DNA from 3 places in the Paenibacillus roseipurpureus genome. Region 1 is predicted to be linked to each of the others. Evidence: riboswitches for the same ligand, from Rfam matches in the RefSeq annotation. Region 1 holds a riboswitch; each other region holds the start of a gene.
The links. Region 1 has a riboswitch for cyclic di-GMP ahead of MJB10_RS03450 (sensor domain-containing diguanylate cyclase). Riboswitches for the same ligand answer to the same signal wherever they lie in the genome.

Region 1 (9,949 bases):
TTGACCTAGAATGAGTCCGCCGACCGTAGTTGCGGTAGAGCCGATATAGCGCGGCAATCGAAGACTAGCTTCGTTCAAGGCTTCAATCATGAATAACATGATGAACACTTCAACGAAGGAAGGATATGGGACAACAACACGGCTTCCCGCGATCGATAATGTCAATTGGACACGCAGAACCTCGGGATTATACGAGACGATGGCGATATAAAGGGCGGGAAGCGTGATCGTCAGAAACATGGCAAAATATCTAAGTATGAGCAGGAACTTGCTCATCCAATATGATTCATAGTCATCATCCATCGCATGCAGGAAATCGAATAACCGCACGGGCAAAATAAGCCCAAATCGGCTGCCGTCTTGTAGAAGCGCAACTTTTCCTTTCTCCAGCATGGATGCAATGCGATCAGGCCTCTCGGTTTGAAGAATTATAGGGAAGAAGCGGTGCCTTCGCCCCGAAAGCAGCTGCACGAGCTGCCCAGAAGCTTGGAGTATCTGGGTATGCAGCTTGTCCAAGCGTGTGTTCAGCAGTCTGAGCACTTCACTGTTAACCAAATTCTTGTCGTACAGCACACTGACGCGGGTTCTTGAAATATCGCCGAGCGTATATTGTTCCACACATAGAGATGGCGCGTTATAACGGACACGAACAAGACTGAGGTTCATATCCAAATCTTCCGTTAGTGCTGACTGCGGTCCTTGCAGGGCAATCTCTACTTGAACGGTATCGGGCTTGTCCTGAAATTTCCGCTGTACATCGTACCGGAACACCTGATCTTCGATTTGGAGGAGGGCTGCTCCTTTGAGCAGCAATCGGGTCCATAGCTCGGGCTGATCAGCGACACTGAAAGCAGGACTGGCGGTAATCATGCGATCGAATTCTTCGGGATTGAAGCAATAGGAGAAGGGAACGGTTAACCCGTTTTTGATCAAATTAAGATCACAGAGGGATGGGAAGTAACACAATTCCATTTGCATATAGCCATTGTCTAAGGTGTCATGAAAGAGATCGGCTGGGCTGTTCATTTCTGCAAGGATCTGTGTTATCATCCCATTTCCTCCATTTCCCATTGTGGTGACCATGCGGGTTAGCGTGCCCTAAATGGGGGAGAAACATACGATGCATATAATAGATGATTAACGAATCGCATCTCGTAGATAGGTATCAAGATGAGATCTGTGGGTGTAAGAGGGTTGTAATTCTGGTTGGAAAAACTGATACGTGTTCCGCCCTTGTGCTTTGGCTGCATACATGGCAAGGTCGGCGTTCCTTAGGAGAAGTTCAGGTGATTCGCCGTCATGCGGATAGCTGGCAATTCCCATATTCGTAGAGACATAAATATCGCCATCCTCCATGTGGAACGGAATCTCTAACAACGCAATAATACGATTAGCGAGCTCCTGAATGCTTTCCGTATTTCCGCGTGGAAGCAAGATGACAAATTCATCTCCGCTTAGCCTAGAAACGAAGCCATGTGCAGGCAGGGCAGTCGCAATCAGAGCGGCGAATTTTTGTAAAATGTGGTCACCCGCATGATGTCCGAAGGAGTCATTAATCCATTTGAAGCGATAAATATCTAAGAAAATGACACCGACCGATTCCTCACGCTCCCTTGCACAATCTAAAGCAGCTTGAAATTGCTGATGAAATTGATTCCGATTCGGCAAGCCTGTCAAATGATCGAAATAAGCAAGCTGATGAATGCGTTCCTCTGATTGTCGGATCTCGGTTAAATCGCGGATATAGGCGGTATAGATCGTTTTATTTCGAAAAACAAAGTGCGTAATGATCATTTCCGCTGGAAATGACGTTCGATCGGCGCGATATGCAGTGACTTCTAAACGTTTGCCGATGAGCGAGGATGATTTGTTGGCTAGTTGTTCATATAACAACGAGGCTTCTTGTCCATTCAGATGATCGGGAAAAAGGAGATCGAAGATCGTAAGATGGAGCGCTTCTATGCGTGTGTAACCGAATAAAGCTTGAGCAGCGGGATTGAATTCAATGATCCAGCCCTGCGATTTAAACATAAAGATCCCATCGATCGCTGATTCGAGAATGGAGGCCTTGAGGGCGATTTGCTCAGCGAGTCGCCGATCGACGGTTAACGAGCGAAAGATGCTCTTATTTTCAGATGAAGAAATGTTGCGAGCTAGTCGAAAGGCCGTGTAGGAGGCCAGCAGCGCAAAACATAACAGAAGCGCGACGAGAAAGACAAGTGAATGTTCTGTTAGTAAATGATGCATAAAAGCGGCCCCCTCAATTGGCAAAAAAGTCATGCTTACATATGTAAAAAGGGGACCATCCCGAATAAAGGATGATCCCTCGTTACTCGGCAACCTGTCAACCGTATCGCCCCTGTATGGGAAGAGTTAGGCCATGGCTTTGCGTCTCACTGTTTCCAGTGATTTGCCCTTTTCGATTTTTCGCGGTATGGGTTACCAAATAATCCATACGATGTGATGCTATTTCCCTATTATAGAGCAGGGTAAAATTACCTGTATATAGCATTAAATGTTGCTTTTTGTCGAATACAATTAAGATTGGATAAGTAAATATGACTGAATTTTAAAAGATGAAATGACATTATCATTGCCCGTTGTGGTCAAATTGCTATTATCCGACGTGAAAGTCCATGCAGTACCAGCAAAATTGTCGTCTGCATAGGCAGTAACTGTGCGACCCGCGGGCACTTTTAGCGACGAGATCGCGTCGTTCGGAATTTCTTGAAAAAGGCTATGCAACTGTGTGACAATAAAGGTTGGCATGATTATGGGTGTACAGAATGAGACCTTTCAGGGAGGATTGTAAACGATGAAAACGATAAAGCTGGGTACGAGCCAATTAGATGTGCCAGTTGTTGCGGTAGGCTGCATGCGAATAAATTCGCTAGACAAAAATGAGGCGGAACGCTTTGTGCAAGGGGCGATGGAGGTTGGAGCTAATTTCTTTGACCATGCCGATATTTATGGAGGCGGGATGTGCGAAGAGATTTTTGCTGATGCGATCCAAATGAACGCAACCGTGCGGGAGAAAATCATTCTGCAATCCAAGTGCGGCATTCGCAAGGGCATGTTTGACTTTTCGAAAGAGCATATTTTGGACTCCGTCGATCATATTCTAAAACGTCTAAAAACCGAATACCTGGATATTCTGCTCCTGCATCGCCCAGATGCTTTGGTAGAGCCAGATGAGGTTGCTGAGGCTTTCGATCTTCTGGAGCGTACGGGGAAAGTGAGACATTTCGGTGTTTCCAATCAAACGCCGCTGCAAATGCAGTTGCTGAAAAAGTAAGTCAAACAGCCACTCGTCGCCAACCAGCTGCAGCTCAGCATCACGAATTCGACGATGATCTCCAATGGGATGAACGTTAACATGCTTAATGATTCCGCTGTCAATCGGGACAGTAATGTACTAGATTTTTGCAGACTGCACGATATCACGATCCAACCGTGGTCGCCGTTCCAGTACGGGTTCTTCGAAGGTGTGTTCCTAGATAACAAGAAATTCTCAGAACTTAATCAAAAAATTGATGAAATCGCAGCTAAGTATGAAGTGAGCAACACGACCATCGCGATAGCTTGGATTTTGCGTCACCCGGCTAAGATGCAGCCAGTCACGGGCACGATGAATTTGCAAAGGTTGATCGAATGCTGCAATGCAGCGGATGTGTATCTGACACGCCAAGAGTGGTATAAGATTTATTGTGCTGCGGGGAATGTGCTGCCTTAGATGAGGGAGGAAAGTGTCATGTGGTGGATTATTTTAGTCCTAATCCTGCTTCTTAGTCTTATTATGGTGTACCGCATTACGTTGAGAGTCGGAGATAAGGTAAGAACGGCGAAGGTAATTAAGATGTCTTTACATGGCAAAAAAACGGCAAAGCTCAACAAGCAACAGTGCTCGTTCTGTCGTAAAAGGGATAAGAAACTGGCGTTCTACTCGGACGAACAGGGTAGAGTCGTTGGTGTTTGTTCTGTCTGTCGACCGCAGGCGGAGCGAAGGGCTTTGATGAGATTGTGATAAGAAAGAGACGGATGAGCGTTCATCCGTCTCTTTCTCCTTCTTTTTTGAAAATGCTAACCCGCCTATTTCCACGACGGTTGAAGCTGGATCGCAGGATCGGGACGGTGCACGCCTTGCGGCTTGTAACCGAGCAGCGAGCTGCAGCCGCACAGGTCGGCCAGCAGCCAAATAATGCTCAGCCACATTTCCGTGCCTTGCAGGCCTGGCGGGAAGGAGCGCTCCAACTCGAAGCTGAAGCCTTTGCCGTCGACCCATTGGCCTAGCGTGCGACCAAGTTGGTTTTTTGCCCATTGCACGGCTTCGCCTCGGCGGTAATCCGTTTGCTTGTAGCAAAGCCATAGCGGATGAATGACGTCGAGGACATTGCAGGCGTTGCCCGCATCATGGCGGAAGTAGTTGCGGTTACGGCTATGCGCTAAAATCGTGTCAATGGCGGCCTCCGGGTAGGGAAGCGGCAGCCCGAATTGTGCAAATGTTCCACGGGTTAGCCGATAGAAGCCGTTCACGGGCTGGAGCCATTGCTCGCCAGGTGTCGGCAGCCCCCACATGCCGCTATAGGGATCGGCTTGTGCATAGAGCCAACCGAATACATCATGTGGCCGCTCACCGCCGAAATGTTTCTGGTTTAAGTAAAGGCCGGTCCCGAAGCAGTCAATCCAATCACCGGCCGACCAGGCATTTGTTTGCCAAGGCAGAGATGCTAGCTTCTCATAAAGGGATGCCCCCTTCAGCTCCGAGACAGCACGAACCGGGTAGGGTAATGTAGCATCAAGCAGTTCCAAAGCATAGCCGACAGCTAGCAAATGATAACGGGACAAATGGTCCGTTAACCGCGCAGGGTCATCGTCAGCCGCAGGCGGGTTCCAAGGGTCAGGCAGCAGACCGCTGACAGGATCCTGAAAGCCGCGCAGTTTGGCGACCAATTCTTCCTTGTTCAGGCCGGGCGGCAGCGTGCCGAATAGAGCGGCAATTTCGATCGCGTCGCACCAGGCGCGGACGGTTTTTTTGGTGCCCAGCACCGTTTTATCTACATAAATGGGTCCATCTTCGGTTTGTACATAATAAGAGGCAAGCAATTCTTGATGCTGCGCCTTTACCTTTGCGCCGAAAGCGGCCAAAGCGCTCTCCAGATCGGAAACAGCTGCAGCGGAAGCGGAAGAACTAGCTCCTTCTAATCGGTTGCGGAGCACCTTTGCAGGATTGCCGCCTGCGATGCTGTAGGCTGGAACATCCTTGGTGACGATAGCTCCAGCCGCAATAATACTGTGTGCGCCGATGGTAACACCATCCAGCACAACGGCATTGGCACCGATCCAGACATCATCCTCGATGATGATGCCTTTCGTAGTTAGAGGCTGCTGATAGATGGGCAGCATGGTATCCTCATAGCCATGATTGAAGCCGAAGATCGAGACATGAGTCGCGATGCGAACGCCATCTCCGATCTGAACACGACCGGCAATCGTTGCATATGAATTGACCGTGCTGTTAGCGCCGATTTGAATATGTTCGCCTCGAACCGTTGCGCCAGCCGCAATATAGCTTTTCTCTCCCATAGCAAAACGTTCCGGAAAGAAATGCGCTTTTCGAGATACATAGCTGTTCGTGCCAAACTCCGCTTTATATCGGTGTATCAAAAATCGCTGCCATTCCAGCTGCTTCTCGCGTTGCTCTTCCGTCGGCGATAGCCACGGCATATAATCGAGTTCTTCATCGTTCCAATGCTCGGAAATTGCTAGTATGTGATCCATTCTTGACCTCCTAGGGATGTTCCTTTCTTAATATAACAACTTTGATAAATCTAATGGAATAGCGAAAACGGCTATTTTCATTTGTAAAAAACGCTCCAACCTATGCTACAATGGAATGAAGCGAATCGGTGGCGCGAGGAGGGTGCGAATGAAAGGAATAGCCGTTAATAACCTGGCTCTTCGCGTATTGTGGGTGTTCGATAAGCGTACAACGTCTGGTTGGACAGATATCCGACAAACGACAGATGTGCACACCTTTTACTGGATTGCAGGCGGAGAGGGCACTTTTGTAGATGAAAAGGGGACGAACTATCGGGTTCGCAAAGGACATCTCGTCTACTTGAAACCCGGCTTTCACTTGCACATGTCAACGGATGCGGACAATCCGCTTAGGATCATTATGGTGCTGACGGAAATTGGTTACCTGCCATATGAGCAACGAGTGTGGGGGAGCGTGGAGCCACTTGCAGCGTTGCCTTTTCTGATCTTAAGAGCGTTCGCGAGCGAGCAGGCGAAGGTTGTGGATAAGATTTTTCAGAGCCTAATCGATGGCTGGATCCCTGGCGAACAGGGAGGCACAGTGCGGGATCAGTTAAAGCTGCTGGAGCTCATTCAATTTCTTCATGCGAATCCTGAGGAAGAGCTGAAAGATCGACCCGCGCAGGAAGCGTATGTACAGATGAAAAACTATCTGGAGACGCATCATGCCGCCAACATCAAGCTTAGTGAGCTTGCTGCTCGTTATGGGATTTCAGAGTCGTATTCGCGTAAAATGTTTCTCAAACAGCTTCAGCAAACCCCGAAGCAATATTTGCAATCCATCCGGGTCGGACACGCCAAGCAACTGCTCGTTTTTACTGACATGTCGATGCGCGATATTGCTCAGGCTTGCGGCTATGGGGATGAATTTCATTTTAGCAAAATGTTTAAGTCGTTAACGGGGACTGCCCCATCTGTGTTTAGAGAATCGAGAAGCAGGGGATGAGGAGATGAAGGGAATGAATGATGGGATGGCAGGTATTTCAGGGAAAAAAGCAACCAAATCAACGATCGTCTGTCTAGGCGAATTGTTAATTGATTTCGTGCCGGAGGAGAACGGTCAGGCGCTAGCCGACGTAGGCCGGTTCGGACGGGCGGCGGGCGGAGCGCCCGCGAATGTGGCTGCGGCAGTCGCCAAGTTAGGCGGCGACGCGAGGTTTATCGGCAAAATCGGCCGAGATCCCTTCGGCGATTACTTGGTGCGCACGCTGCAGGACGTTGGCGTTCAAACGGCTGTGCTCCAGACCGACGAGGCCAAGACGGGTCTGGCTTTTGTTTCGCTGCGCGCGGATGGGGAGCGCGACTTCTTGTTTTTCCGCGACCCGGCGGCGGACATGCTGCTGCGCGAAGACGAAGTCGAGCCGCAGTGGCTGGAAGACGCCGCGGTTTATCATTTCGGCTCGGTATCCCTGATTGCCGAGCCTTGCCGCACCGCGACGCTCGACGCTGCGCGTCGTGCGCGGGAGTTCGGCGCATTGGTGTCGTACGACCCCAATGTGCGGCTAGCTCTGTGGCCGAGCGCGGACGCCGCTCGGGCTGAGATTCTGGCGCAGCTAGGGCTTGCGGATGTGGTCAAGGTCAGCGAGGAGGAAATCGAATTCCTCCTCGGGGTTGACGCGACCACAGGTGCGGAGCTCCTGCTGCAAAGCGGTCCCAAGGTGATTGTCATCACCTTGGGGGCGCAAGGCTGCCGCGTCGTAAGCGCGCGGCAGGATGTCGTCATCCCCGGCGTGCCTGTGGCCGCCGTGGATACGACCGGCGCCGGCGACAGCTTCGTCGGCGGCATGCTCTTTCAGTTGGCGTCGCTGGGCGTGACGCCAGCCACCATCGTTGATGCGCTAGCGGAGCCTGGCGCATCGGAGTGGGTTTTCGCCTTCGCGAACCGCGTAGGCGCGATTACCACGACGCGCAGGGGAGCGATCCCTGCGCTGCCTACCTTGGCGGAAGTGGAAGCTGTTTCCTCGCGGTAAGCAGGACGAACTTGATTACCCGAAAATTGAAATTCTGAGATATCTACAAGATTGCTCTTACCTATGTATTTTTGGATCTTCTCGTTTCCCTGAGTCAAAGGGATAGTGATGATAGAGCGCGTTCGTCGAATGGGACGGGGGTCCCAGGGGTGCGGCTTCGCTTGAAAAGGTAGGGATAATAGCAGGAAGTCGGTCCTAAGCTGTAAAGAACGTTGTAAATTTATGTTGAAATTTGGAATAATCTATGATATTTTTACTATATTGTTACGAACTGAATATCGTTGTATTTGCGAAGAACGCAAATGTCGGAGAGTTTTTCTCCGGGGTTTGCGTTCTTTTTTGTCATTCGCGTTACTCCGAGACTTGAAGGAGGTGGTCAATTGAATCGCAGGAGAAGCCTGCTGATTAGTGTGGCAGCAGCCGTGATGGCTGCGTTGCTGGTGTACGGGGTGTATGTGCTGCAAGTGAACCAAGTTGAGCTGCAGCAGACGGTTCAGGTGGTAGTTCCGAGGGATTTCATTCGTGCGGGACAGTTTATTCGAGACGATATGGTTGAGCTTATACCAATCCAGATCGGAAGTTACACCGATGACATGGTCACGCGGTTAGGGGATGTGGTCGACCAGGAATCGATGATTCCGCTTGGGACGAACGAGCCGATTTTGCGCTGGAAGGTGAATCGATATCATTTGCTTCCGAATGAGGGGCAGGCAACGTTTCAAATTCCGAAGGAGTATGTGCTGACGATTTCCAATGGTATTCGAGCAGGGGATCATGTGCGACTGTATGTGTCGGGAGCGGATGGAAGCTCACGCCGGCTTTTCGATAATAGGGAAATTACAGTTGCTTCCGTCAAATCCTCTGCGAATGTGGAGGTAGACAATCCGAAGAACTCGAATCTGTTGTCCAAAGTTGAAGGCGATGAAGGGAAGATGTACACCTCACGCTTGGAAGCCAACGGGGCAATCGATCAAATCAATTTGAATTTAACCGAGAATGAGTGGCTGCAAATCGATCAACAATGCTCGGGAAAGAAGGCACGGTTGGTTATCGCTTTTAGTTCCTCGTCAATCCTGACGGATAAATAAGTAACGAAAAGAGAGGTGAATCCCTGTGCAAATTGGCCTGTTGGCGACGGATCAGCGATTAATTGATGAGCTGACGAATGTGGTATATGCGAAGCCTTTTGGGTGGCGAATATTTACTGATGTCAAAGATTTAGTCCCTAAAGGAACGGCGGATCAGACGTATTCGCATATCATTCTTTCGGATCGAGAACTGAGCTATGGCGAGTTGGAGGAGTTTCTTGAAAGCCTGCAAAAGCATGAGCCACAGTCGAAGATCATTGTGTTGCTTTCAAATTATCATGAGGCTGCTATCAATGAGAAGTATGTGAAAATGTGCAAGCTGATGAAGCTCGATTACATCCTTCCAGGGCGCAGCACAGCTGTGATTGCGGATGAAATCCGCTCCTGGGTGGATGGGACGAATGGCAGTTATGCTACGCAGGCACCGCCTGGCAAGCTGATTGCATTTGTCGGCTCAACGCCGAATATTGGCACAACACTAGCCTCTTACGGTGTTGCGTGTATGCTGGCGTTGGAGACTTCGATGAATGTCGGCTACCTCTGTCTGAATCTCAAAAGCTCCAAGCTGCATCGCTACCTTGGCCGGGAGGAGCATCTATTCACGCTGGATGGGTTGCGCGCAGAGTTGAAAGCGCAGAGCTTGACGCCAGAACGTTTACGCCACGTTTGCGATAAACCTAAAGAGGCGCATGGTCTTCATATCCTGTACGGCAATATGCTGCGGGAGCAGGCGGAGTTCTTTACACCATCGGAAATCATTCATTTATTGCGGGTGGCTCGGGGGGCTTTTGACATTTGCATCATCGAAGTTAGTGCGTACTGGGATAATGCGGCGACGGTTAGCGGACTGTTGGAGGCTGACAGCAAAATTGTCGTAACGACAGGAGACATCGCACACTTTCAGGAGGATTTCTCGCGGTGGATCAGGCAAGTCGGGACTGTTTTTGGTCTGCAGCCCGATGCGTTCGAGCTGATGGCGGTGCAAACGGATCGGCATGCAAAGCAGAGTGAATTCACGATCAAAGATATTCGCAAAGAAACACAGCTGCATTTAATCGGACATATTCGGAGGCA
Region 2 (9,949 bases), 2.0 Mb from region 1:
AGATCAAAAAAGGTTTGTTAGAAGTATTCTTCTATTATTTCGTCACAGTGATTATTATGTTTTTACCTATTGGGACGCTAGGATTAAATCTCTTGAAATGGTATTTTCCTTTTTTTATTTCAGGGTTTCTATTATCAAAGTACAAAGGTTCCCTATCAAGATTCTCTGAGAAAGCGGCGCAAATATCATTAGTATTGTTCCCAATCTTATTGACTCAATATAAACGTCTTTTAGATCTTGATTTTATCCACTATCTACACGGATTGAATGGCCACATCATCATTGCAATTAATCTATCCTACCGATATTTAATAGGTTTTGTAGGAATTATGGTAATGTTTATTATTATTAAAGAAATTAAAAGGTTTAAGATCTTTGAAAAACTTGTATGGTTAGGTAATAGGACAATGGAAATATATCCATTGCAATTTTATTTTGTTAATATTGTTGGTACGAATTATGTATTAAGAAATTTAGGGGTTAGTGTGCTGACTGTTAGTGCGGCCACAATAATCAGTTTGAGTGCCTCATTGATGATTTCCTGTTTACTCATTAGGAAAAGTCAACTCTTATGTTTCTTGCTTTTAGGAATTTCAGGCAATGCTGAAACAAAAATATTTCAATCAACAATAGAATCTAGTAATACTAGGTAAATACAGCCACTTCTATTAACTAAAACGGATAAAGCAATATTTTTGTGATCGGATTATCTTATTTCTTGATCAAGTTGGATAATTTAAAATATTGTTTTATGTAAATTCGGAAACTGATTTACTAAGGTGCTCTAGTTTTTGAAAGTATATTAGTACTCATTTATATAGCTGTGCTGTGTTATTTTTTGGATTAATGTAACACCGCGTTTGGTAATTTATCTTTAGTAATAAATAGAAGCATCATTTTGTTAATACTTGAGGTGTAATATGAAAGTCGATCTAATAACACTACATGCAGTGAAAAATTATGGTTCAGTTTTACAGGCATTTGCAACTCAGGAGAAATTTAAAGAGTATGGTTGTGATGTTCGTATACTAAATTACATAAGACCGGATGTAACTGATGAAAATCTGATGACAACATGGTGTGGAAATAACTTATTAAAAAAGATTGTCTTGCTTCCTTCTTTTTATAGATGGAAAAAAATATTTGGAGGTTTTATTAGAGATTATTTGAATTTGAGCGATAAGGTTTTTTCAAATGAGGATGATTTCATCGACTTTCAAAGTGATGCTGATATTTATTGTACAGGCAGTGATCAAGTTTGGAATTCAGGTTGGAATAATGGAGTAATTAAACCTTTATATCTAAATTTTGCCCCAGAGAATTCAAGAAAATTTGCTTATGCTGCTAGTTTTGGTAATTCTGTATTGAGTGAGAACGAAGTAGCACAAACTAAAGAATTAATTGAAAAATATGATTATATATCCGTGCGAGAGGAATCAGGACTTGGCATCTTGGAAGAACAGTATATGTTTAAAAAAAGCTGTCAAATCATTGATCCTACATTAGTAATGCCTGCTTCATTTTGGAGGAAGTATACAAAAAAACCTAAAATTGATGGAGATTACGTTCTGGTATATCAGTTAAATAATAATAAGCTTTTCGATAAATTCGCAGCGGAATTTGCGAAGAAAAACAAATTGAAATTAATTAGATTTTGCACAAGATATGATCAGATAATAAAAAACGGGAAAAGTATCCTTATACCGGAAATGTTTGATTTCGTTTCATTAATCGACAATGCTAGATACGTTATTACAGATTCTCTCCATGCGACTGCCTTCTCTATTAATCTCAATACTGAACCAGTGTGTATATATCCTCAAAATTATGGGAGTCGTATAGAAAGTTTACTGAACTTGTTTGAAATTGGCAGTAGACATTTAAAGGATTATAATGATTTTGATATAGTAAATAGGCAAATAGACTTTTCTAAAGTAAATCAGATTCTTGATAGAGAGCGAATTAAGGTTGATGCTTTCTTGAAAATGGTTTTGCTTGAACCTAAGAAATCTATTGAAAAATGGATAAAATAGTACGATTTTTAGTTTGGAATAGTTTTTTGACTACTCCTGATTTAACTTTTCTCTAAATGGAATGTAAGTAGTAAATATTTAAATATTAATTTAAAGTCCGAGATGAACATTTTTTTGGAGGAGATTATCATTGAAATTAGTACTACTATCAGGCGGCTCTGGCAAACGCCTTTGGCCTCTATCCAACGACTCACGCTCTAAGCAATTCCTGAAAGTGCTAGAGAATGAGGATGGCGAGATGGAATCGATGGTCCAGCGTGTATGGCGGCAGATAAGGAATGTCGAATTATCCGACTCCACCTATGTGGCTACAGGCAAAGCGCAGTTGGATATGATCTACAGTCAACTTGGAACGGATGCCCCAATTATTGTGGAGCCTGAGCGTAGAGATACGTTCCCAGCGATTGCGTTAGCCGCGACGTATTTATACTCGATTGTTGGCGTTAGTCTTCATGAGGTCGTAACGGTACTACCCGTCGATCCTTATGTGGAGAATCGCTTTTTTAACAAGGTCAAAGAGTTAGAGCACATCGTTGTATCGTCTGGTGCTGATATCGGATTGATTGGTGTAAAGCCAACGTATCCTTCTGCAAAATATGGTTATATCGTTCCCGAACAAGAAACAAACAGTGATTCTTATAGAAAAGTCAGTCATTTTACTGAGAAACCCCATGAAGACCAAGCGAGGCTCTTGATTGAGCGAGATGCGCTTTGGAATTGTGGGGTTTTTGCTTTTAAACTGGATTACCTGATTAATCTGCTGATTGAGAAAGGCATTCCGATTCAATATGAAGAACTCGTGAAACAGTATGAGAGTTTAGTGAAAATTAGTTTCGATTATGAGGTCGTTGAAAAAGCCAATCATGTTGTGGTGGCCCCTTATGATGGATACTGGAAGGATCTTGGTACTTGGAATACGCTAACCGAAGAAGTGAGTTCCCACATTATGGGCAATGGCATGATTTGTGCTGATTCTAGGAATACGCATATCGTAAATGAGTTGGACTTGCCCGTCACGGTAATTGGTCTTTCTAATATCGTTGTTGCCACAAGTCCAGACGGTATTCTGGTTGCTGATAAAGCATCGAGTCCAAGAATTAAGGATATGATGCGCGATGTTGACACGAGGCCCATGTATGAGGAAAGACGCTGGGGTTGGTATAAAGTTCTTGATTACAGTAAGCTTGGTGAAAATCAACATGTGCTGACGAAACGGATTTGTATTGGTGCAGGCAAAAATTCAAGTTATCAATTGCACCATAAGCGCAGTGAGACATGGACTTTTATTGCTGGTGAGGGTGAGTTAGTACTGAATGAGAAGCTCATTCCTGTTAAGGCTGGGGATGTGATCCAGATCCCAATGCGTTCCAGGCATGCCATTAGAGGTATTACGGATTTAGAGTTTATTGAAGTGCAAACGGGCAGTGAATTGATTGAAGAAGATATTATCCGGCTCTACATGAGTTGGGAAGAGATTTTGGCGTTTTCCAGTTGAGTATTTTGTCCCCCTGAAGGTTGTCGTAATGGCGGCCTCTAGGGGGTTGTTTTGGATACTATCACAAATCGGTGGTGATCAATCAATGAGAAGTAGGAAGCCCAAGAAATCATGGAAGAAATGGCTGCTAGGTAGTCTAAGTGTCCTTGTTTTTATCGTGCTAGTTAGCTCTGGCGTGATTTATTATAAGATTCGTGCCATCGACGTCGAGGACATTGTAGAGAGGCATCAGCTGCCTGTAAAAGGAATTTCAGGAGCAGAATCTGCGACTGCAGTAGCCGCGGCAGAATCGAATCAAACCAAACTTCCAAGCATTCTAAGCTCGACGGTAGATAAGGCAGAGGAGTTTGCAAGCAAGCCGATTAAAACGCAGGATGCGCTAGATGTAGCAGCAATATTATTAAAGTCCGGTTTAAGCTTGAAAGAGGTCTATTACCTTACGGGGGAGGCCAAAAGCGATCTCGCAACTGAGGAAAAGCAGAAAATTCGTGATCTTTTGTTATCCAAATTATCAGATAGTGAAATTACTGCTTTGCGCCTCATAACGAAACAGTATGGTAAAGGGCTGCTAATCCTTGATCCGAATTATCCGATCGAGCTAATCGGTATCGATGATCCGGTGGAACGGAGTCGTGTTGAACAGGAATTGAAGGCCAAAAAACAGGTTCAATCAGATATCAAGCAACCGGAACCAACTCCTAGCCCGCAAGTGAAAGAGGAGCAACCTCCTAAGGAGAAGCCACAAATTGCTCAAACAGATCCTGCTGTTGTTTCGAGCTATCGATCTAAATTGGACTCTTTAAAGACAAGCTGTCAGGGAGATATTAATACTCTCATAGGAAGCGTAATTAATGCCAAGAAAGCGAATCCTGCTTTAGGGATAAAGGAGTTACAAAGTATGTTTATGGGCAAATTTACAAGTGCTGAATCGCAGTGTGATGCAGGTTTCAATGCTACGATTGCTGAAGCAGAGCGGGCTGGCGTTAGTAATAGCGATATTCAGGGCTGGAAGCAAGAATACAGTGCAATGAAGCAAACAGCACAGACCAGTGCCATTAATCAGTTAGCTCAAGCTTTTAAAAAATAATAGGGAGGGAATTCATAGAATTAAAATCGGTGCTTATGGCCTAATGAATGGCTGCAACAATGATTCCCAAGCATGATGCAAGTTTCAACCAATTTGCTAGAATAGACCTATAAAGTGAATCGCATTATTCGTAGGACAAAGGCAAAACTGATGAAAATCAGTGACGCAAAGCTAGAGGGACTAAGTTAGCGATGTCTAATAAGTTAGCCAGCCGCCGCACACGGGCCTCCGAGAGATTTACGTGGACATTCAATAGGAGGTAGATGTATTCAAATGTGGTTGATTACGATTGGGATCATTTGGCTAATCGGTTGTTTATTTTATTTAAGCGTGTTCGCGGCCGCCAAGAGAGCGGATGAGAGGCTCGCACCTGATGAGTTGTATACATAGCATGAAACGAAGAGCGCCTCAGTGAGGTGCTTTTTTTCATTTGAATAAAGGTAAGCAATCAAGCATATCGAATACATGGGAAGAAAGATAGCTTGGTTACGGGGAGCTGGTACACATTGCGTATGGAATTAGAACAGGTGCTATCTCAGGTTGTCACTCCTAGCGGTGAATTAGATGCTGCAAGGGTTTTGGGGCGTCAGGCCTTGTATACAGGCAGGAATGGCAGGGTTATAGAGCGATTTTGGATAGAGGTCGATGGTCGTAGGGAATCTTTTATTTTTAAACCTCTAACGAATGAGACGACTTGTGGACGTGAACGTTGGCTCTATGACCATGTATTAGTCTCTGTGGCTGTACGTTTTCCAAAATTGTACGCCGCGGCAGACCATCATGAACCATTACGTTATTGGGCGATTTATGAGGATATGGGTGAAATGATACATCAATTGAAGGAAGGGGATTACCTTCAGGCGGCTGCAAGTATTCCGCTGTGGCATAAGCTTCCACTGGATACAATTCCTCCAGACTTCAATGGGGATAAACCTCATCTGAAATCGCTAATTCAAGAGGTTAGGAACGGATTGAACGAGAGCCAGCGTTTGCAGGCGTTAGGGGTAGATGAACGAAAGCAAGAGACCATTGGTCATTTGTTGACTTGGATGAAGGATAGTTTTGAAACGGAGATGGTGATTTCCCACGGGGACTATCATCAAGGCAATGTTGCTCGGCGTGGAGATGAGTTCATCGTGCTGGATTGGGAGTTTATGCATGAGAATGCGGTGTTTTGGGATTTATATGGGTTGCTAGATATGAGTCATCCTGACTTTCCGAAAAAGGTTAGTTCCGCCACTCGCCTTGCTGCTTTGCAGGCTTATGTGAATCAGCGGATGTCGCTTAATTGGGAGGCGGATACGCAAACGTTTATGTTGGACTATCATCGTTATGCGTTGGTTCACTCGTTATGGATGCTGACTTTGATCGAGAAAGATCTACATAGTGGGCAATGGGATACAAGCAAGCTGCTACGCGCCCAGCAGGAGACTTTACATACAATCGAGGATTGTTTGCGTTATTGTGCGGTTGTATAAAATTAAAATGGGACTATAGACCCTGTCTTTAGTCCCTCTATATGAGTAACATGCAATTTTAAGTGAAGGTAATTTTTCTTCGTTTGAAGCCCCAACATTTAATCCATATGTTCCCCTCATCGTCTCTAAATAGCTTAATTCCAATTAATTGCAAAGGTGTCCAAATATCAGTGAAATAGTAACTAGGCATCTAACAGGCCCCCTAAGTAATATACAACTTACACAACTATACCTTATTTAGGGTTGATAGTTTGTCGAACTTTGTCGGTTTTATATTACAAAAACATTAATTTTTGCTAAATTATCCGTCCAAATGAGGTGTTTTTACGTTATTTCCCCTATACTATGTGACTTATGGACTAGAAGGGATTATAATTGGTTGTATCCAATGTGTGACTGGAGGCATGTAGTTTCGCGGCTTCCTATTAAAATAAATAGAAGAGGTGTTTGGTAAGTGAAGGTTAGTGATGGATTGAAAGCAATAGCTGGTTTATCTTTAGCATTTTTATTGGGACTCAGTGCTCAAGCATCTGCAGCGCAGGCGCCAATACCGATGGATGTTTATCAGATTCCGATGCATTTCACGTTTGATGGCAAGGAATATGCACCGCCGGAGGGGCAGCAGGGGTTTATTTATGAAGGGACGACGTATGTGCCGATTCGTTTCATCTCGTACTCGCTGGATAAGTCGGTGAGCTGGGATTCCGCGACGTATACGGTGTCCATTGGGAAACCGAACGCGTCAGATACGATTAATATCAATGAATACAAGATGAACACGCAGGTTCATGATAAAAGCGACAAGCCTTTCGACAAATCGAAGTTAACGCCGAGCCACTTGCATGTGTATAAAGAGAAGGTATCCTATGTTTTTGATGGTGTGAGCAAAAGTCCTTCGGACGATCTGCCCGGCTACATTGTAGATGGCAGTCTGTATGTGCCGATCCGTTTCTTCTCGGAGTCGGTTGGCAAAACGATTGAATGGAATCCTGAGACGTACACGGTCTCTGCGAATACGTTAGATGAGAAGAAAGAGACGGACAAGAAGCCGTCGGAAACAACGAAACCTGGCACGACAGCGCCTGTCACGGGCGGTGGCATTGTCGGAGGAGGCGGTGGCGGACCAAGCGGAGGTGCTGTGGTGAAACCTTCGTATGAGTCCATAACGGCAGAAGCTGAAGCAAAGCTCTCGAGTCTTCAAGCGGATGCTACTAGCTCACTGAGTGCGCTATATAATGAATATAAAGCTACGCATAATACGAGTTTAATTACGCAGGGGTTAGCCAAAGTTGCACAAATAGACAGCCAATTTGCTCAAATCATGAGCGAAACCCGTACGAAGCTTACCGCAAACGGGTATGACACTTCGATTATTGCAACGTATACAGCTCAATATAATCAAATGAAGGCGGACGCTCAGAGTGCGTTGCTAGGCCATTAATCCGCCCATTTTTTGGGCGTTCATTCACCGACTAGGCACCAGCACACATAATGTATAGAAGATAATTCAACTATACAAGAATGTGAGTGATTGCGTATGCCGAAGCAAGATGATCTCGAATTGCGTCCGCCAGTGGGCGGGCATATGGGAGGGATAGGGCATGGTCATGGTGGAATCGGCCATGGCCCAGGAGGAATTGGCCACGGACACGGCGGCCCAGGGCACTTCCCTGGTGGCATTGGCCATGGTCCAGGTTTCTTTCCTCACCATGGTCATGGTGGATTCAACAATTTGCTGCCATGGGTGGTAGCGCCTTTACTTTATAGCGCGGCACAACAGCCAGTCTATTACCCGTATCCGTATCCATATCCGTACCCTTATCCGTACTATCCATACCCGCCTTACCCAGTAATATAGCTTTTTCTCCAATCAAACTGTCTTCGTATAGCAGATCGCTATATGTAAGTCAGTTTTTTCTTATTTAGTACGACGACAGAATAATCCCGCTTTATAGCAAACGTAATTAAAAGTAAGGATGTAATTGATTTTTTTGGAACTAGTTTTGTAAAAAACCACAAATCAGTTATGCGGTCATTAAAACTAAGAAATTTATATACTATGGCTGGTTTTGATTTTAATCTATTTATGGAGTATACCGATATTGATTTGAATATCTATCTATAAAACACTTGTAAGGGAAATTTGTAATCTATTTTCTGGAGGAAATTTATACATCTATAAACATTATTTATCGTATTGTGCTGATTGTTTATAAATGCACTATCATAGCATTTTGCGTCAACTTGAATTTGCAGAGGTATGTCCTTTTCATTTGAAAAAATTAATTAACAGATGTCCTTCGTGTAATAATGTTATTTTATATATTTTTAGCTATAAAAGTCAGTTTCAATGTGAAAGACTTGAAAAATGTGCATCAACTTTATACGAAGCATTTGCTACGGTTAGGCAAGAAAATGGTTTAGGTGGAAAAATGGAGATAGGGATGCAAGACCTTACGAATACGATAAAGCATGCACTAGTAAAATATGGAGCAGAGTCGAAAGAGAAAAAATATTGGATTGATCTTGATACCTGGATTGGATGTGTTAAGAGATCCGGCTACATAGATTCAGAAGTTTCTTTTCAAAAAAGCTGATAGCAATCGAAATCAAAAGGCAACCGATCCCAAATGATTGGTTGTCTTACTTTGTTATTGGAGTATTTCAAAAGAGCAGCGATCCAGATTTGTTAGCATTAGCAGTTAGGCGTTACGCTTCAAGCAGCCTCGCTCTTTCTTCAATGTAGTTTTTTCTTTACGAACAATCTTAGAAGCTACATCACTATCTTAACTAAAAACTAATTTATGTAACTGGGCTCCGAAAAGACATCAAGCCAGTACGAGGAGACGGCGAAACACAATGTCGAGCGAAGTGGCGTCGCTTTGGCTAAGCGCATAGCGCATGAGTCTATTCCCATAATGATGAAATAGCATTGTGATTTTCCGCGAAATAGTTTATGATGGTGATATTCAATTCTTATAAAGGTGGAATTCGCGATGTCCATACAATCCCTTGATCGGGCTTTTGATATTCTTGAGTTGATAGCCAATCAGAGTTCACCTGTTCCTTTAAAGAATATTGCTGAAGAGATGGGACTGTCTGTCAGTACGGTGCATAACTTGGTTCGAACGATGGTAAATCGCGGATATGTCGAACATGTAAGCGCCAGGGGCGGCTTTACGTTAGGAAATCAACTTGTGGAGCTGGCGGCTAATGTCCCTTCTCATCTTCAAATTACCGAGCTCGTACGCCCTTTCGTTCTGCAGCTCTATAATCAGTCTGAGAAAGAATCAACTTATTTTAGTACGTTTAGAAAAGATGTGATTTCCCCAGAGATTTATATACCGAGCTCTTATGCACTTAGCGTAACATTGGGAGCCGATACGCTCGATAAGTTGCACACCTCGTCGCAAGGGAAAGTATTTCTTGCCTATATGACAGAAAGCCGCAGAGAGAAGTACATTAGAACGCATTCGCTAGACCGGTTGGGGCCGAATACCATAGTTGACCCTGAGAGTCTCCGTCACGAGATTGTACGAGTGAAGGAATTAGGCTATGCACTAAATGAGGATGAAACGGAGCTCGGAGCAAGTGGAATTGCCGCACCTTTGTTGCAAGAAGACGGTAGACTACTAGGAGTATTCGCCATCGGCTTGCCCTCCGTGCGAATGACAGAAAAAAAGCAGCGACTCATTTCATTGATAAAGGGAATCGCTGAGGATTCAAGGCGGCATTTGATGATGAATAGACCAGTATAAAAAGAAGAGGGACTTCCTATTGGAGAGTCCCTTTTCTTCGCTAAGGGGGCGTTAAACATGCTATGTGCTCTAGATGAAGATAGATCTAGTTAGTTGTG
Region 3 (9,949 bases), 1.7 Mb from region 1:
CAATCTTTTTTTTGAAAATAGTACAAGAACTCGCTTCTCCTTTGAGCTGGCGCAAAAGCGTTTAGGCGCGGACGTCCTGAATTTCTCGGCTGCGGAATCCAGTGTGCAAAAAGGCGAATCCATCTACGATACGGTTCGCACGCTGGAATCGATGGGCATCGACGCTGGAGTCATTCGCTTAAAACCGAATGGTGTGTTGCAGGAGCTTGCTGAGAAAATCAAAATCCCGCTCATCAATGCAGGAGACGGCAACAACGAGCACCCGACACAAGCGCTGCTTGACTTCTACACGATGCGCAAGCATTTCGGCGCAATTAAAGGATTGACTGTCTCGATCGTCGGAGACATTTTGCACAGCCGCGTTGCTCGCTCGAATCTGTGGGGCTTGCTTGCACTGGGAGCAAAAGTGAAGTTTTGTGCGCCGCCAAGTATGCAAGCGCCTGAGCTTGCCGAGTTCGCGCCTTACGTCACGTTCGAAGAGGCTTTGCAATCGGACGTCGTGATGATGCTGCGCGTGCAGCTGGAACGTCATGACACCGGATTGCTCAAGTCGGCAGAAGAGTACCGCGAGCACTATGGTTTAACGGTAGAACGTTCTAACCGCATGGCGCCGCATGCGATCATCATGCATCCGGCACCTGTTAACCGCAACGTTGAGTTGGATGACGAACTCGTGGAACATCCGAAATCGAAGATTTTCACACAAATTGCACATGGCGTGCCAATTCGCATGGCCGTGATCGAACGAGCGTTATCCTAATATAGGGATCTTTTGACGAAGTCAAAAGTCTCTCAGAAATCGAGGAGGATTTACACAGCATGGGAATTTGGATTCTAAACGGACAAACCGTTGATGTGAATAATGTACAAACGAAGAAACACATTTTGATAGAAAATGATAAAATCGCCAAGGTCGTTGACGCTTCAAACGGCGATTTGCCGCAAACCGCAGGGCATGAAGTGATCGATGCCGCTGGCAAGCTGGTTTCACCTGGTTTCATCGATATGCACGTGCATCTGAGAGAGCCTGGCTTCGAGCATAAAGAAAACATCGCAACAGGCACACGTTCAGCGGCTCGCGGCGGTTTCACAACGATCGCTTGCATGCCGAACACAAGGCCTGTAATCGATACGGTTGATACAGTCAACTACATACTAGATAAAGCAGCGACAGAAGGCGTCATCCGCGTTATCCCTTACGGCACCATCACGAAAAACGAGCTGGGTCGCGAGCTGACAGACTTCGCAGCGTTGAAGGAAGCGGGCGTTATCGGCTACACAGACGACGGCGTTGGCGTCCAAAGCGCCCAAATGATGAAAGATGCGATGGCACTAGCAGCATCCTTGGGCATGCCAATCATTGCACACTGTGAAGATGATACCTTGGTTGTAGGCGCTCCAGTGACAGAAGGAACTTTCGCGAAGAAGCATGGCTTGAAAGGGATCCCGAATGAATCCGAAGCGATTCATGTTGGCCGTGACGTGCTTCTGGCAGAAGCAACGGGCGTACACTACCATGTTTGCCACGTCAGCACCGAGCAATCGGTTCGTTTGATCCGTCATGCGAAACAATTCGGTATCAAGGTAACTGCAGAGGTTTGCCCGCATCATCTGGTGCTGTCTGAAGAAGATATCCCAGGTATGGACGCGAACTGGAAGATGAACCCGCCGCTGCGTACGCCGCGTGATGTACAGGCCGTGATTGAAGGTCTAGAAGATGGCACGATCGACATCATCGTTACTGACCATGCCCCACACACGGAAGAAGAGAAGGCGAAAGGCATGATGTTAGCGCCATTCGGCATCCTCGGCTTCGAAACAGCATTCTCTTTGCTTTACACGAAATTTGTTCTGACTGGCAAATGGACACTGGGCTTCCTCGTGGATCGCATGACGAAGAAACCAGCGGACGTATTCGGACTTCCATACGGAACCTTAGAAGTTGGCAGCGCGGCAGATATTACAATCGTAGACTTGGAAACGACTCGCCCTGTGTTGAAAGAAGAGATCGTTTCGCGCAGCAAGAACACACCATTCATCGGTTGGGAACTGAAAGGTTGGCCAGTTGTGACGATTGCCTCTGGTAAAGTGGTTTGGTCTTAAAAGTTCGCAAAAAAGCCGCATTTTGAGGGCTAAATCAAGGGAAGCATCTATACGATGATCGTAAAATCGTGTATATTTATACAGAATGATTAATCTTTATGCAAGTCCAAGATATGGATTACGAGGAAGATGACATCTGCGGTTCGTGAGAGCCGCCTGACAATAGCGAAGGAGTTGAGGGAACATGCAGGCAAGATTGTTGCTGGAAGACGGCACACTTTTTACAGGTAAATCGTTCGGTAGTGAAGGTGAATCCGTCGGCGAGGTTGTATTCAATACAGGGATGACAGGTTATCAGGAGGTGCTTTCGGATCCTTCTTACTGCGGTCAAATCGTGACGATGACGTACCCGCTGCAAGGGAACTACGGTGTGATCCGCGATGATTTCGAGTCCGTGCGTCCTTTCATCCACGGTTTCGTCGTGCGTGAGCATGAAGAAATCCCAAGTAACTGGAGAGCGCAATACACACTAGGCAGCCTGCTGAAAGAATACGGCATCGTGGGAATCAGCGGGATCGACACGCGTATGTTGACTCGTAAACTGCGTCATTATGGCGTTATGAAAAGTATCATTACAACTTCCAATAAATCCGTTGAAGAATTGATGGCTACACTTAAAAGCACACCGCTGATGACGGACCAAGTTTCCCGAGTTTCAACGAAAAGCGTATTCGGTGCTCCTGGGCATAAGGAACGCGTTGTTCTTGTCGATTTCGGCGCAAAAAGCGGGATCATCCGCGACCTTAGCAAACGTGATTGCGACGTTGTCGTTGTGCCTCAAAATGCAACAGCTGAACAAATTCGCCGCCTTGCACCTGATGGTGTCTTGCTGTCGAATGGTCCTGGGGACCCGAAAGATGTGCCTCACGCGGTTGAAATGATTAAAGGCTTGCTTGGCGACATTCCATTGTTCGGAATTTGCTTAGGCCACCAATTGTTTGCACTCGCTTGCGGCGCAGACACAGATAAATTGAAATTCGGACACCGCGGCGGAAATCACCCAGTGAAAGACTTGATTTCAGGTCGTTGCTACATTACATCGCAAAACCATGGCTACACGGTTAAGGAAGATTCCATCCAAGGAACGAACCTTGAAGTGACGCACATCAACAATAACGATCGCACGATCGAAGGCTTACGCCATAAGCAATACCCGGCGTTCTCCGTGCAATATCACCCAGAAGCAGCACCTGGTCCATTTGACTCCAGCTACCTGTTCGATGATTTCATCTCGCTGATTCGTCAGCACAAAATCGATAACCCACAGCAGCCGCGCCAAGCGCAAATGCTTGCTCAGTGGAATGCTTCCACGGCATCGACATCTGTGAAGGAGGAACTGCAATATGCCAAAAAATAATACACTCAAAAAGATTCTCGTTATCGGTTCTGGTCCAATCGTTATTGGTCAAGCGGCAGAGTTCGATTACGCAGGTACGCAAGCTTGCCAAGCCTTGAAAGAAGAGGGCATGGAAGTTGTTTTGATCAACAGTAACCCAGCTACAATTATGACGGATACGAATATGGCGGATAAAGTCTATATCGAGCCGATTACTTTAGAATTTGTTACGCAAATCATTCGTCAAGAGCGTCCAGATGGTTTGCTTCCAACACTTGGTGGGCAAACGGGTCTGAATATGGCGGTTGAGCTTGCTCGTGCAGGCGTACTTGAAAGCGAGAATGTGAAGCTTTTAGGAACACAACTAACAGCGATTGAGAAGGCGGAAGATCGTGACCTTTTCAGAGACTTGATGAGAGAGCTGGAGCAACCAGTACCAGACAGCGTTATCGTAACAACAGTTGCGCAAGCGGTTGATTTTGCCAATGAGATCGGGTTCCCTATCATCGTTCGTCCTGCGTACACACTAGGTGGTACAGGCGGCGGTATCTGCAACACGATGGAAGAATTGACAGATATCGTCGCTTCCGGGATTCGTTACAGTCCAATCGGTCAGTGTCTCGTTGAGCGCAGCATCGCAGGGATGAAAGAAGTCGAGTACGAAGTTATGCGTGACGCGAACGACAACTGTATCGTGGTATGTAACATGGAGAACTTTGATCCAGTTGGTGTACATACAGGCGACAGTATCGTTGTGGCGCCAAGCCAAACTCTGTCAGATCGCGAGTACCAAATGCTGCGTTCCGCATCCCTGAAAATCATTCGCGCTTTGAACATCGAAGGTGGATGTAACGTACAGTACGCCTTAGATCCGCACAGCTTCCAATACTATGTGATCGAGGTTAACCCGCGTGTAAGTCGTTCATCGGCACTTGCATCCAAAGCAACGGGCTATCCGATTGCGAAAATGGCAGCGAAAATTGCGATTGGCTACACACTTGACGAGCTCGTTAACCCAGTTACGGGACAAACGTATGCTTGCTTCGAGCCAGCGCTAGACTACATCGTATCCAAAATTCCGCGTTGGCCGTTCGATAAGTTCACAGCGGCAAACCGTAAACTAGGTACACAAATGAAAGCGACTGGCGAAGTCATGGCGATCGGCCGTACGTTCGAAGAGTCCATTCATAAAGCGATTCGTTCCCTTGAAATCGGTGTACACCGCTTGTTCTTGAAAGAAACGGATCTTCTAGATAAAGAGACATTGGAATTACGCTTACAAAAGCCAGATGACGAGCGCTTGTTCTTGCTAGCTGAAGCATTCCGCAGAGGCTATACGGTAGAACAATTGCAAGACATCACGAAAATTGACTGGTGGTTCCTGAACAAATTAAGCGCACTTATCGCGTATGAAGCTGAAATTGCAGCGAAGGATTTGACAGCGGAGCTTATTTTCGAAATCAAACGCAAAGGCTTCACAGACCGCGCAGTTGCGGAAATCCGCACACTGGCTGGCTGTTCCACCTTTACAAAAGAAGCGGAAGTACGAGCATTCCGTTTGCAGCAAAACATTAAGCCTGTGTTTAAAATGGTAGATACCTGTGCAGCTGAGTTCGAAGCTTCAACGCCTTACTACTACTCCACGTATGAGCAAGAAGATGAAGTAACGGAGACAACGAAAGAGAAAGTTGTTGTTCTGGGCTCAGGTCCGATTCGTATCGGTCAAGGGATCGAGTTCGACTACTCCACGGTGCATGCGGTTTGGGCAATCCAAGCAGCGGGCTATGAAGCGGTTATCATCAATAACAACCCAGAAACGGTATCCACAGACTTCAATACATCGGATCGCCTGTACTTCGAGCCATTGTTCTTCGAAGATGTCATGAACGTAATTGAACGTGAGCAACCGATCGGTGTTATCGTTCAATTCGGTGGTCAAACGGCGATTAACTTGGCAGCGCCGCTTCACAAAGCAGGCGTACGCATTCTAGGTTCGGATCTGGAAAGTATCGATACAGCGGAAGATCGTAAGAAATTCGAAGCATTGCTGAGCAAACTAGCCATTGCACAACCTCCAGGCGGTACAGTCACATCGGTTGACCAAGCGGTAGGAACGGCAGCGAAATTCGGATATCCAGTGATCGTAAGACCTTCTTATGTCCTAGGCGGACGTGCGATGGAGATTGTCTACTCCGACCAAGAGTTGCTGAACTATATGGATTACGCGGTTAAAATCAACCCTGAGCACCCAGTCCTCATCGACCGTTATATGCTTGGTAAAGAGGTTGAAGTTGATGCGATCTGTGACCGTGAAACGGTTCTGATTCCAGGAATCATGGAACACGTTGAGCGCGCAGGAGTTCACTCCGGCGACTCCATCGCGGTGTATCCGCCACAATCGATCTCGGATGAGATTAAAGCTCAAATCATCGACATTACGACGAAAATCGGTCTAGAACTGAACGTAGTCGGTCTGGTGAACATCCAGTTCGTTATTCACAACGATCAAGTGTACGTGATCGAGGTTAACCCGCGTTCTTCCAGAACCGTGCCATTCTTGAGCAAAGTAACGAACATTCCAATGGCGAATGTCGCGACTCGCGTCATCATGGGGCAGAAGCTTGCGGATATGGGTTACCAAAGCGGTCTATGGCCGGAAGACAACTATGTCTCCGTCAAAGTGCCGGTGTTCTCCTTCGCGAAGCTTCGCCGCGTTGATACAACACTTGGACCTGAAATGAAATCCACGGGTGAAGTTATGGGCCGTGATGTGAATTTCGCGAAAGCTCTTTACAAAGGCTTAATCGGCGCAGGTATGAAAATTCCAGCTGCTGGTTCCGTCGTGGTCACCGTAGCGGATAAAGATAAAGAAGAAGCGATTGAGATTTTGAAAGGTTTCTACCGCTTAGGCTACAAACTTATTGCAACAGGCGGAACGGCTGAAGCGATTGAAGCAGCAGGACTTCCTGTAACAACGGTTCATAAGCTCAGCGAAGGTTCACCGAACATTCTTGACCTCATCCGCAGCGGTGATGCACAGTTTGTCGTGAACACATTGACTAAAGGTAAAACGCCTGAGCGTGACGGCTTCCGCATTCGTCGTGAAGCAGTTGAGAACGGTGTTGTTTGTATGACATCTCTCGATACGGTTAGAGCGCTAGTAAATATGCTTGAAGCGATTAACTTCTCCTCACGTGCAATGCCAATTTATGCTTAAGGGATGGTGCCAAACATGAGTGCGTTAACACGATTAGATGTTACCGGACGCATTATGGTCGCCTTAGATTACGCGAACGCAGAAGGTGCCGAAGGGCTGCTAAAGCAGCTTGACGGCATCCCCTGCTATGTAAAGGTAGGAATGCAGCTGTTTTATGCTGCAGGTCCTACCTTTGTCGCGAGTCTGAAGGATCGCGGCTATAAGGTGTTCCTGGATGTGAAGATGCATGACATCCCGAACACGGTGAAAGGCGGCTCGGAGAGCGTGACGCGCCTTGGGGTAGATTTGTTCAATGTGCATGCCGCCGGAGGCAAGCACATGATGGAAGCGGCCTTGGAGGGTGTCGACAAGGCGCTTACCGGTGGAGCTCCACGTCCGATCGTCATCGGCGTGACGCAGTTAACCAGCACCTCGCAGCCCGTGCTGAATGACGAGATCGGCCTGACCGGTACGGTCGAGCAGGCCGTCATTCGGTATGCCCGCACGGCGCATGCCGCGGGGCTGCAAGGCGTCGTCGCCTCACCGCTTGAGGTGACGGCGATTAAGGCGGCGTGCGGTGACAGCTTCGTCACCGTGACGCCAGGCATCCGCCCGGCGGGGGCGGATATGGGCGACCAGTCGCGCATCATGACGCCGGCTGAGGCGTTCGCGCAGGGGACGGACTACGTCGTGATCGGGCGTCCGATCACAGGGGCGGCGGATCCACGAGCTGCGATTGAAGCGATTATCGAATCAATCGTATAAGGTGTCGGGCCCCAAGATTTTAACATTTGAAAGGATCGGTGGAAGAGACATGAGTAAACTTGAAACCATCGCGCAGCACATTGCCGCGTCGTTATTAGATATCGAAGCGGTTGCGCTTCGTCCACAACAACCTTTTACATGGACATCAGGATTGAAATCCCCGATTTATTGCGATAATCGCTTAACGATGTCGCACCCAGCGATTCGCGAAGCGATTGCAGACGGGTTCGCTGCGTTGATCAAAGAGAAATTCCCAGAAGCTGAGGTTGTCGCAGGAACAGCAACAGCTGGCATTCCGCACGCAGCTTGGGTCGCTCAGAAGCTCGGACTTCCGATGATCTACATTCGCGATAAAGCGAAAGGTCATGGCAAAGAAAACCTGATCGAAGGAACTGTGAAGCCAGGTCAGAAGGTTATCGTCATCGAGGATTTGATTTCGACAGGCGGCAGTTCGCTTAAAGCGGCGTTGGCAGTCAATGACGCGGGTGCGAAAGCGCTTGGCGTATTGGCGATCTTCTCCTACCAGTTAGACAAAGCAACAGATGCGTTCGCGGCGGCAGATATGCCACTTCACACGCTTTCCAATTATTCAACCTTGCTTGAAGTTGCTTTGGAAAAAGGCAAAATTCAAGCAGCGGATATGGAATTGCTGCGCGCTTGGAGAACGAATCCAGCAGCGTACGGTGTGTAATCGTCGAATCATAGAACGCGAGAATTGACGGATTATGTAGAATCCCTCTATACTAATAGGGTGGTTGGATCATTCCTGCCAGCAGCGAAAGGGCAAATGATGCGAAAGCGTCAGACGCAAAGCTACAGGGGCTAATCGGATCAAACCGAATGCTTGCCAGCTATCGAACTTGGAGAGGAGACAAAAGCATGAATGTAAATAGCGCGCTTACTGCCATCAACAGCACCGACGGTCTGAAACAAGCGGTCGGCATACAGATGTTGAAGAAGACAAGTGATACGCAAACGGATTTAACCACGACACTTATTCAAGATTTCGCGAATAATCAAGCGCAGGTTACCGCACCAGCGGCGCCTCACTTAGGTGCAAATCTAGACATCCGTGTCTAAATGATAAGAAGCTCTTCCTTTTCGTAAAGGTGAGCTTCTTTTTTTGTCTATTCTTATGCCGACACTACTTGTCAGGTGAAGTTGTTGATGAACGCTTGTAAAGGCTGCGACATCCACTTCTTCGGATGAAGGACGAACTGTAAGTCCATGGCTAACTGTGTATGGGTAAAAGGAAGCCGTACCAGCTTGCCCAACTCTAGCTCGCTTTCCACCGTGATCAGGGGCAGCAGCGCAAGCCCGAGGCCGCTCATCACACAATGTTTAATCGTTTCGATATTGCCCAATTCGAACCCGATTTGTAAGGCAATAGCTTGTTCTTTGAGCAGTCTCTCAAATTTACCTCTGTAGATGCAGCCTTCCTCAGTCACGATGAATTCGTAGGCGCCAAGAGCGCTGATGCTTATGTGCGACTCACGACTGAGTGGATGATCTTGAGGGGCGATGACAACGAGCTGTTCCTCCCTGACCTTCGTACAGGCGAGGGACGGATCCGCAGGATACTGGTCCAGCAGCAGCCCGATATCATAATCGCCGTCTTTGACTTTGGCTAGAATGGAGGCTTCACTGTCCGGGAATAATTGGATATTAAGTGTAGGGTACAGCTTTTTCAACTCGTGTAGAAAAGGCGGCAAATAATAAGCGGCAAGCGAATGAATCGTGCCAATCGTCAATGTGCCAGAGACTTGGCTTGCGATCATTTCTTTGGATTGATCATAGAGCTCCAGCATTTGCAAAGTAAGAACTAGCAAGGTTTCTCCTGGAGGAGTCAACCGCAGCTGCCGTCCGTATCGCTCGAAGAGTGGAACGCCATATTCTCGTTCCAGCTTCTGAATTTGCATCGTAATGCTGGATTGCGCATAGCCTAATTCCTCAGCAGCACGTGTAAAGCTTTTGCGGCGTGCCACCTCTCGAAACGTTCGGAAATAAGTCAGATCCATGTACGGCCTCGCTTTATTATCAAAATTTTTGATGAGTTCTATCATTTATTATAGCTAACAGTGATGGATTGTTCCATGCTAAAGTAAATGTACAAACACACGAGGCTGGGAGTTGGTTATTTTGCTAAGAGAACAAGATCTACACGGGATTTATGTGCCGATCATTACACCGTTTGATGAAGAAGGCGAGGTAGATGCTGCATCCTTTTATAATCAAGCTTATAATTTATTTCAAGATGAGATCGATGGCCTTGTCGTCAATGGCACAACAGGAGAGTCGCCTACGATTACGAAGGATGAGCTAGGCGTGGTATTCGCTGCCGCACAAGCTGCGCGGGAAGCTGCTCATGTTACGGCGCCTTTGATTGTGGGCACAGGTACGAATGATATGCGTTCCACGGTGAGAAAAACAGAAGAAGCAGGCAAACTGGGAGCGGAAGCGGCGCTCGTCGTTGTGCCGTATTACAACCGACCAAGTCAGCAGGGGATCATTGAACATTTTCGTCACGTGGCAAGTGTAGGAGTTCCTGT

Region 2: another riboswitch for cyclic di-GMP. It lies ahead of MJB10_RS20695 (phosphotransferase); the one in region 1 lies ahead of MJB10_RS03450 (sensor domain-containing diguanylate cyclase).
Region 3: another riboswitch for cyclic di-GMP. It lies ahead of MJB10_RS10390 (putative motility protein); the one in region 1 lies ahead of MJB10_RS03450 (sensor domain-containing diguanylate cyclase).

Annotation. Positions count from the first base shown of each region.
Region 1 is NZ_CP130319.1:731,723-741,671, forward strand. It holds gene MJB10_RS03445 (spore germination protein) at 1-1,050, opposite strand, end outside; gene MJB10_RS03450 (sensor domain-containing diguanylate cyclase) at 1,138-2,247, opposite strand; cyclic di-GMP riboswitch class I at 2,333-2,425, opposite strand; gene MJB10_RS03455 (hypothetical protein) at 2,539-2,769, opposite strand; partial or broken gene MJB10_RS03460 (aldo/keto reductase) at 2,816-3,733, shown strand; gene MJB10_RS03465 (hypothetical protein) at 3,752-4,024, shown strand; gene MJB10_RS03470 (acyltransferase) at 4,090-5,778, opposite strand; gene MJB10_RS03475 (helix-turn-helix transcriptional regulator) at 5,927-6,763, shown strand; gene MJB10_RS03480 (PfkB family carbohydrate kinase) at 6,777-7,787, shown strand; gene MJB10_RS03485 (SAF domain-containing protein) at 8,168-8,875, shown strand; gene MJB10_RS03490 (AAA family ATPase) at 8,901-9,949, shown strand, end outside.
Region 2 is NZ_CP130319.1:4,609,033-4,618,981, reverse strand. It holds gene MJB10_RS20715 (acyltransferase family protein) at 1-653, shown strand, start outside; gene MJB10_RS20710 (polysaccharide pyruvyl transferase family protein) at 921-2,033, shown strand; gene MJB10_RS20705 (sugar phosphate nucleotidyltransferase) at 2,164-3,528, shown strand; gene MJB10_RS20700 (hypothetical protein) at 3,614-4,615, shown strand; cyclic di-GMP riboswitch class I at 4,746-4,834, shown strand; gene MJB10_RS20695 (phosphotransferase) at 5,128-6,093, shown strand; gene MJB10_RS20690 (copper amine oxidase N-terminal domain-containing protein) at 6,548-7,534, shown strand; gene MJB10_RS20685 (hypothetical protein) at 7,631-7,951, shown strand; gene MJB10_RS20680 (hypothetical protein) at 8,367-8,690, shown strand; gene MJB10_RS20675 (IclR family transcriptional regulator) at 9,090-9,851, shown strand.
Region 3 is NZ_CP130319.1:2,394,815-2,404,763, forward strand. It holds gene MJB10_RS10360 (aspartate carbamoyltransferase catalytic subunit) at 1-760, shown strand, start outside; gene MJB10_RS10365 (dihydroorotase) at 820-2,103, shown strand; gene carA (glutamine-hydrolyzing carbamoyl-phosphate synthase small subunit) at 2,288-3,460, shown strand; gene carB (carbamoyl-phosphate synthase large subunit) at 3,447-6,656, shown strand; gene pyrF (orotidine-5'-phosphate decarboxylase) at 6,672-7,400, shown strand; gene pyrE (orotate phosphoribosyltransferase) at 7,450-8,091, shown strand; cyclic di-GMP riboswitch class I at 8,173-8,259, shown strand; gene MJB10_RS10390 (putative motility protein) at 8,280-8,480, shown strand; gene MJB10_RS10395 (LysR family transcriptional regulator) at 8,552-9,418, opposite strand; gene dapA (4-hydroxy-tetrahydrodipicolinate synthase) at 9,540-9,949, shown strand, end outside.